DNA from 2 places in the Mycobacterium sp. 48b genome. Region 1 is predicted to be linked to the other one. Evidence: predicted binding sites of a transcription regulator. Region 1 holds the regulator's gene; the other holds the start of a gene.

Region 1 (4,020 bases):
CGCTCCTTCGTCATGCCGCCGGACAACTAGCTCGAGCGCCCTTGAGCGTACCCGCGTTGCCCGCGGGAGACTCACCGCCGGGTCCAGTGGGGCGTAGGTGCTCACGCCGACGCCGACCAGTGTGGCTGGCAGCCAGGACGATTCAGCGGACATCGCAGTGCTCAGCCAACCGGGGCGAGCAGTGTCTGCCCTGCATCGACGGCCGCGGAGTCGAGCTGGTTGAGATCGCGGATCTGCTCGACGACCCGGGCCACCGGGGCATCCGGGGCGATCCGCCGCGCCACCTGCTGCAGCGTCTCCCCCGACTTCACCTGGACCACCGCCAGATCAGCCGGCGCGGGCGTCTCGGCCCCCACGACACCACCGAGTTGGGCCACCAACCCGAGCCACACGGTGATGCCGGCCGCGACGAGCGCCAACAGGACCGTGGTCAACGGCGTGATGGGACGACTCCGATGGGATGCCCGCGACATCAGCACCCCGGTTCCGCGGTACCGGGGTGCACCGGCGGCGGGACGGGAGGGCGCCGGCCGCTGGACCCGGCGCACGGGGCGGGGCGCGGCGGCGCCGAACTGGGCGCGGGCCCGGGGCGGCTGCGCCTTCCGCATGGCCCGAACAGCGCTGGAACGGCTATCGGCGGGGATATCGATGATCGCCATCTGACTGCCTTTCGGTGGGTCGTATTCGCTCTTGTGTTCGAACATAGTCGCTCAGGTGTTCGATTGATAGAACATGTGATCGAACTGTTGCCAAACGATAGAATGGGGCACCGACAAGTTCGGGCGGAGAAGCCCGTCGACGGCCCGCACACACCCCCGCAGGCACCCCACCAGGGGACACGCCGCAACACGCATCGAACACATGTTTGATTAATGTTCGAGCAGCGACTACATTCGCCCTCATGAGCGACGACCGCAGCAGGGACGGCAGCATCGACAGCTCGGCCGAATCGGACGGCGCGGCCCCACGCCGGGCCGAGGGCGGCCTCACCGACCGGCAACGGACCATTCTCGACGTGATCCGCGCGTCGGTGACCAGTCGCGGCTACCCGCCCAGCATTCGCGAGATCGGCGATGCGGTCGGCTTGACCTCGACCTCGTCGGTCGCCCACCAGCTGCGCACCCTGGAGCGCAAGGGCTATCTGCGGCGCGACCCCAACCGGCCGCGCGCGGTCGACGTGCGTGCCGCCGACGATCCCGCGGCCGCCGTCGTGTCCACCGATGTGGCCGGCTCCGATGCGCTACCCGAACCGACCTTCGTCCCGGTGCTGGGACGCATCGCCGCGGGTGGTCCCATCCTGGCCGAGCAGGCCGTCGAGGATGTCTTCCCGCTCCCCCGCGAACTGGTCGGCGAGGGCTCGCTGTTCCTGCTCAAGGTCGTCGGGGACTCGATGGTCGACGCCGCGATCTGCGACGGCGACTGGGTGGTGGTGCGCCAGCAGAGCGTGGCCGACAACGGTGACATCGTGGCGGCCATGATCGACGGTGAGGCCACCGTCAAGACCTTCAAGCGGACACGCGGGCAGGTCTGGCTCATGCCGCACAACCCGGCCTACGACCCCATCCCGGGCAACGACGCAGCGGTGCTCGGCAAAGTGGTCACCGTGATCCGCAAGATCTGACCGAGCAGGATCCGACCCGGCCGCCCTCCACGGTGGCCGGGTCCCTCGATTTCAGTCGGCTCGGAAGAATCCGTTCGTGCGTGCGAATTCCTCACTGGCGAACCAGATCTCGGCCGCAGCGTCGTCGTACTCACTGCTGTCGGGCGCCCAGTACCGGCCCGACTTCGTGTCGGCCTTGATCGGATATCCCTCCGGCGCACGGTTCGGATCGTCCAGCGGCAGGTGAATGGCCGTGGCGCTGGGGATCTCATCGAGTTCGATGGCAGCATGGCGGCCGCTGTGGGCCTCCCCGCTGTATGCCTCGGCCTCGGTGATGACCCGGGTCGGAGCGGTGTCGACGTTGTCCTGGTCGCTCGACACGACCAGGCCGGCCGGCACCGCGAAACCTTGCGCCTCGGGCACTCCGCCGGCCGGGCTCACGAGCGCACGGGTGTCCGTCAGATCCTCGTCCGCGAGCTCCGCCTCGATCTCACCCTCGGTGTCGTCACCTTCGGCGACTTCCTCGAAGTCGGCGTCTATCGGCGCGTCGAGGTCCTCGTCCTCGTCGAAATCGTCGTCCTCGAAGTCATCTTCTTCGAAGTCGTCGTCATCGTCGAAGTCGTCGTCGTCGTGGTAGCTGTCGTCGTCGTAGCCGCCGTAGCGCTGCCCGGACTCCGGGCCGGCCAGCTGCGAGGAGTCCTCGGGTGGTTCGTCCTCCTCGCCCGGTGATCCGTAGCCACTTGCCGATCCGTGCGGTGCGGCCCATTGACTGACCGGGATCGCGATGTCGGTGGGACCGTCATAGGGGGACGCCGCCGCGACGCCTGCGGATTCCTCGCCGGGCCCGGCGAATCGGGCCGTCGTGGCCTCACCGGCGCCGTAGGCCACGCTCGGCGCGTAGCCCGCCTCCCGCGGACCGCGATCGCCGCCGAACTCGTCGTCGTAGCCACGCGATTCGTAGCCTGCCTCGTCGTATCGGCCCTCGTCGTAATGCGGTTCGCCGGGACCGGCGTCGTAGTCGTCGTCGAACGGATCGTGGTCGAAGTCGTCATCGTCACCGGCACGGCGGCGGTGCCAGAGGGCGGCGCCCACGATCAGCCCCGCCAGCAGCAGCACCGGGACCACTGCGATCAGCCACCACCAGCTCCAATGCCAGGAGAACGGCTTCTTGTTGTCCGGGACCGAAGGCTGCGGGCCGGTGGCGTGAGGCTGCCCGACACCGGGAACCTCCAACCCGCTCAATTCCGAGGCCAGTTTCGACGGCTCGGTGGTGAACGTGTTGGCGTCGCGATCCCAGGAGATCGCGCCCCCGCTGAACCGCTGGCTGATGACGCTGCCGTCTTCGGTCTGGTCGGCCATGGGGGCGCCCAGTGCGCCCTTCGCCCCACCGAGCTTGTCCCAGGCCGCGTTCATCGCGCCCCGGACGATCACCGCGCCGTAGTCGGGAGTCCAGAAGATGACCGGGTTGTCGGCCGCGGCGAACGTGCTGATCCGGCTGTTGGGACCCAGCCCGCCCTCGGCCTCGCTGGCGGTCGGGAAACCCAGATCGCCTTCGGGACCACCGACGCTCTCGTACTTCTCCAGCAGCTGACCGGTGATGGCGTTGGCCCCGGTGGCCGGACTGTAGAAGATCTTGCCGCCGGCATAGTTCTGGCCGATCCCGCCGTCACCGATCGGATACTGATCGCCGTCCTTGGCTCCCAGCGGACCCATCGGGCCACCTGCCGCACGGCGCGCCGCGGCGATCGCCGCGGCAGGATCCGACGGGATGTCCAGTCCCGCGAGCTGATCGGCCAGCTCCTGCGGCACGGTGGTGAACGTCTTGGTCTTGCGGTTCCAGGAGATCTCACCCCCGGTGAACTTCTGAGAGCTCACATCGCCGTCGAACGACTCATCTTCGGCTGGCACGCCGAGTACGCCGGCAGAACCACCGAGCTTGTCCCACGCGGCGTTGACGGCGCCCCGGACCACCCGCGCACCGGTGGCCGGCGTCCAGAAGATGACCGGATTGTCCGGCGCGCTCAACGTCGAGTTGCGGCTGTCGGGGGCGCGCCCTGCGCCTTCGTCGATGGTGGGGAATCCCAGGTCACCTTCGGCCGGGCCGCCCAGCGACTCGTACTTCTCCAGGATCGCGCCCTGCATGAAATGCGCGCCGGTCGCCGGGGTGAAGAACATCTTGCCCCCGGCGAAGTTCTGCGCGAAGCCCGAACCCGCCGCGTACACGCCGCCCTGACGCGGCCCCAGCGGGCCACCGTCGCCGCCGCTGGCCTCCCATGCGGCGGTGACCGCGGCGTCGGCATCCGACTCCGGGGTGGCCGAAGCCACCGCCGGCACCATCAAACCAGCGACGACGAGTGCGAGCAGGCCGACCGCCAACCGCCACACGGCCGCGTTCAGCCTCGCTCCAGGCCTAGTCATGC
Region 2 (4,020 bases), 790 kb from region 1:
CGAGCACGTGGGCCTGCAGGTCGACGAGGTTGGCCGGATTCAGCGGGTTGGCCTCGTGATTCGGGAAGCTGCCGTCGAGTTCGAAGAACAGCGGGAGCACGGTGACGCCCGGGATCGGTCCGAGAACCGCGGGCGTGGTGTGGCCGGCCATGCCGTTGCCCGCGTCGACCGCGATGCGCAGCGGCCGCAGCGCGCTGAGATCGACCAGGGAGCGGAGGAAGTTGCCGTAGTCGGCCAGCACATCGCGATCGGAGACGGTCCCGGCGGGGCCGTCGTGGGCCGGCACTCCCGCGATCACCTCGTCGGAAATGACCGACAGTCCGGTGTCCTTGCCCACGGGCTTGGCCCCGGCGCGGCACAGTTTGATCCCGTTGTAGGCCGCGGGGTTGTGACTCGCCGTGAACATCGCCCCGGGACAGTCCAGCAGGCCCGACGCGAAGTACAGCTGATCGGTGGAGGCCAGGCCGATGCGGACCACATCCAGGCCCTGTGCCGTGACACCTTCGGCGAACGCGGATGACAGGGTCGGCGAACTGGCCCGCATGTCGTAGCCGATCACGACCTGCGTGGCGCCTTCGCCGCGCACCAGGCGAGCGAACGCCCCGCCGACCTCGGCCACGAAGGCCTCGTCGATCTGACTGCCGACCAGACCTCTGACGTCATAGGCCTTGATGACATCGTGAACAGCCGCCGCTGGCCTAGACATATAGCTCCTTGTGAAACGGAATCGTTGGCGCCAGCCTAACCGTCGGGCCGCGTCGACACGTTCACTACTCTTGGGCCGGTCGTCGTCTGTTCAGGGTCAATCGGTGGGATCGGGCAGCACCCGCAGGTGTCCGCGGCGACGTCCGTTGGTCTCAGCCGGGCGCGCCTGCGGAGCCATCACCGCACTGGCGCCCAGACCGGTGGCGGGATCGGAGAATCCGGCCACCACTCCACCCCGGGAAACGGCACCGGGCTGGCCTTCGCGGACCGCATCGGCCAACGCCACCAGATCGTCTTCATCGGGATGAGTGGGCAGCGGCCCGGCGTGGCGGACCAGCTCCCAACCGCGCGGTGCGGTGATACGGCCGGCGTGGCCGACACACAAATCCCAGGAATGAGGCTCAGACACCGTGGCCAGGGGTCCGACTACCGCCGTGGAGTCGGAGTAGACAAAAGTCAGCGTCGCCACGGCATAGTGCGGGCACCCGGGCCGGCAGCAGCGACGGGGAACATTCACGCTCCAGAGATTACTTTGGACGATCGCTGTGCGCCGCCGGACACGCGGCCGTGGGGGCCCCGATCCCGAACCGTTACGATCATCGCCGTGGCCCAGCGGAACCCATGGCGATCGCGCCGCGGCCGCGATATGCGCGGGCCGCTGCTTCCACGCTCGGTTCCCGGCTGGCGTAGCCGGGCCGAGCGGTTCGACATGGCGGTGTTGGAGGCCTACGAGCCGATCGAACGTCGGTGGGCGTCGCGCTTGAGAGAACTCGATGTCGCCGTCGACGAGATTCCGCGGATGTCTCCGAAAGATCCGGACAGTGTGCAATGGCCACCCGAGGTCATCGCCGATGGACCGATCGCTTTGGCGCGGCTGATACCTGCCGGGGTCGACGTCAGAGGAAATGCGACCCGGGCTCGAATTGTCTTGTTCCGCAAGCCCATCGAGCGCCGGGTCAAAGGATCCGATGAGCTTGCTGACTTGCTGCATGAAATCCTGGTGGCCCAAGTGGCCACCTATCTGGGAGTTGAGCCGTCCGTCATCGACCCGACGATCGACGACGACTGACACCGAGCGCCACACCCTGCGGTGAGCGCTCCGTCGAGCTGGAGCGTCAGATGATGCCGCGCTTGAGCCGGCGACGCTCCCGTTCGGACAGGCCTCCCCAAATACCAAAACGCTCATCGTGCGCGAGCGCGTACTCCAGGCAGGCGTCTTTAACTTCGCAACCAAGGCAGATGCGCTTGGCCTCGCGGGTAGACCCACCCTTCTCCGGGAAGAACGCCTCCGGGTCGGTCTGTGCACACAGCGCACGTTCCTGCCATTGGTCGTCTTCGGCTTCCGGATCAACATCAATGTGTTCGGGCACCAAACTCAGCTGAGGGCGTCCAGCCTCCCCCATCGGTGCCGGTGCCGCATTGATGTGCGGTGCGTTGTCCAGTGAGCCGAGTAGCCGGTTGTCGAACCGGACCACACGATCGAAATCGCCGCTCTCATAAGACATTATCCCCCGCCTCCTCACTCGGTCTCGTAGATCCTAAGTGGAGCCCCACTATTGCGATATGCGGTCACCCCATTCGAACAAATGATCGAATCTCGGTCTGCGACACCGGAATCAGTCACCGACCGGGAAATGACACATCTGTGATTACACACGTGTTAGCTGCCAGGGTCAAGCGCCAGGGCGCGAATTCATACCATCTCGTAATGTCAAATCGGCGCGTCGCGACATCGGCGTGTCCTGCCCGTGACGACGTCGTTTCCATCCGCACGCTCTGAACGCCTAGGGTCGGACGTTGTGAAGATCACCGTTCTGGTCGGGGGCGTCGGAGGCGCCCGGTTTTTGCTGGGAGTGCAGCACCTGTTGGGCCTGGGCCAGTTTGCCGGGGGCGACAGCAAGCATGAACTCACCGCGATCGTGAACGTCGGTGACGACGCATGGATGCACGGCGTACGGATCTGTCCGGACCTCGACACCTGCATGTACACCCTCGGTGGCGGTATCGACCCCGCGCGCGGCTGGGGACACAAGGATGAGACCTGGCACGCCAAGGAAGAGCTGGCCGCATACGGAGTGCAACCCGACTGGTTCGGCCTGGGCGACCGCGACCTCGCCACCCATCTGGTCCGCACCCAGATGCTGCGCGCCGGCTACCCGCTGTCGCAGGTCACCGAGGCGCTGTGTAAGCGCTGGTCACCGGGGGCGCAGCTGTTGCCCGTCACCGACGACCGCAGCGAGACCCATGTGGTGATCACCGACCCCGCCGACGGCGAACGACGGGCCATCCATTTTCAGGAGTGGTGGGTGCGCCACCGCGCGCAGGTGCCCTCGCACAGCTTTGCGTTCGTCGGTGCGGAACAGGCAACCGCCGCGCCGGGCGTCGCCGAGGCGATCGCCGATGCCGACGTGGTGTTGCTGGCGCCGTCAAATCCGGTCGTGAGCATCGGACCGATCCTGCAGATCCCGGGAGTCCGGGGCGCGCTGCGCTCGACCGAGGCACCGGTGGTCGGCTATTCCCCGATCATCAACGGAAAGCCGTTGCGCGGCATGGCAGATGAGTGCCTTTCCATCATCGGCGTGGAATCCACCTCACAGGCCGTCGGTCAGCACTTCGGCGCCCGGTCGGGTACCGGAATCCTGGACGGCTGGTTGGTGCACGAAGGCGATGACGCCGAGATCGAGGGCGTGCGGGTGCGCGCCGTGCCACTGCTGATGACAGACCCGGCCACCACCGCCGAGATGGTGCGTGCCGGCCTGGATCTCGCCGGAGTCCAGTTGTGACCACCGATGCGAACACCGAGCACGGGTCGGCCGGCCGGGTCGAGATTCTGCCGGTACCAGGGCTTCCCGAGTTCCGGCCCGGAGATGACCTGGCCACCATTCTCGCCGAAGCGGCACCTTGGCTGCGCGACGGTGATGTACTGGTGGTCACCAGTAAGGTCCTCTCCAAGTGCGAGGGCCGCATCGTCACCGCTCCTTCCGATCCGGAAGAGCGGGATACCCTGCGGCGCAAGCTGATAGACAGTGAGGCGGTTCGCGTTTTGGCCCGCAAGGGCCGGACGCTGATCACCGAGAACGCCATCGGGCTGGTCCAGGCCGCCGCCGGCGTCGACGGCTCCAACGTCGACTCGAACGAGTTGGCGCTGCTGCCAGTCGATCCCGACGGCAGCGCGCGGACGCTACGGGCCGGCCTGCGTGAGCAACTCGGCGTCACCGTCGGCATCGTGATCACCGACACCATGGGCCGCGCGTGGCGCAACGGCCAGGCCGATTTCGCGATCGGCGCCTCCGGGCTCACCGTCCTGCACGGCTA

The links. The regulator LexA, encoded in region 1, represses DNA repair genes until DNA is damaged. The targets are predictions, from matches to a motif close to CGAACANNTGTTCG.
Region 2: cofD (2-phospho-L-lactate transferase) is a predicted target of LexA. The motif match lies at 2,285-2,298, and genes of this name have one in related genera.

Annotation. Positions count from the first base shown of each region.
Region 1 is NZ_JBLVUL010000001.1:4,994,707-4,998,726, forward strand. It holds gene ACNQR1_RS24370 (LysM peptidoglycan-binding domain-containing protein) at 162-659, opposite strand; gene lexA (transcriptional repressor LexA) at 902-1,621, shown strand; gene ACNQR1_RS24380 (LGFP repeat-containing protein) at 1,673-4,018, opposite strand.
Region 2 is NZ_JBLVUL010000001.1:5,782,047-5,786,066, forward strand. It holds gene ACNQR1_RS28190 (phosphomannomutase/phosphoglucomutase) at 1-706, opposite strand, end outside; gene ACNQR1_RS28195 (DUF3499 domain-containing protein) at 803-1,222, opposite strand; gene ACNQR1_RS28200 (metallopeptidase family protein) at 1,352-1,774, shown strand; gene ACNQR1_RS28205 (WhiB family transcriptional regulator) at 1,821-2,108, opposite strand; gene cofD (2-phospho-L-lactate transferase) at 2,505-3,488, shown strand; gene ACNQR1_RS28215 (coenzyme F420-0:L-glutamate ligase) at 3,485-4,020, shown strand, end outside.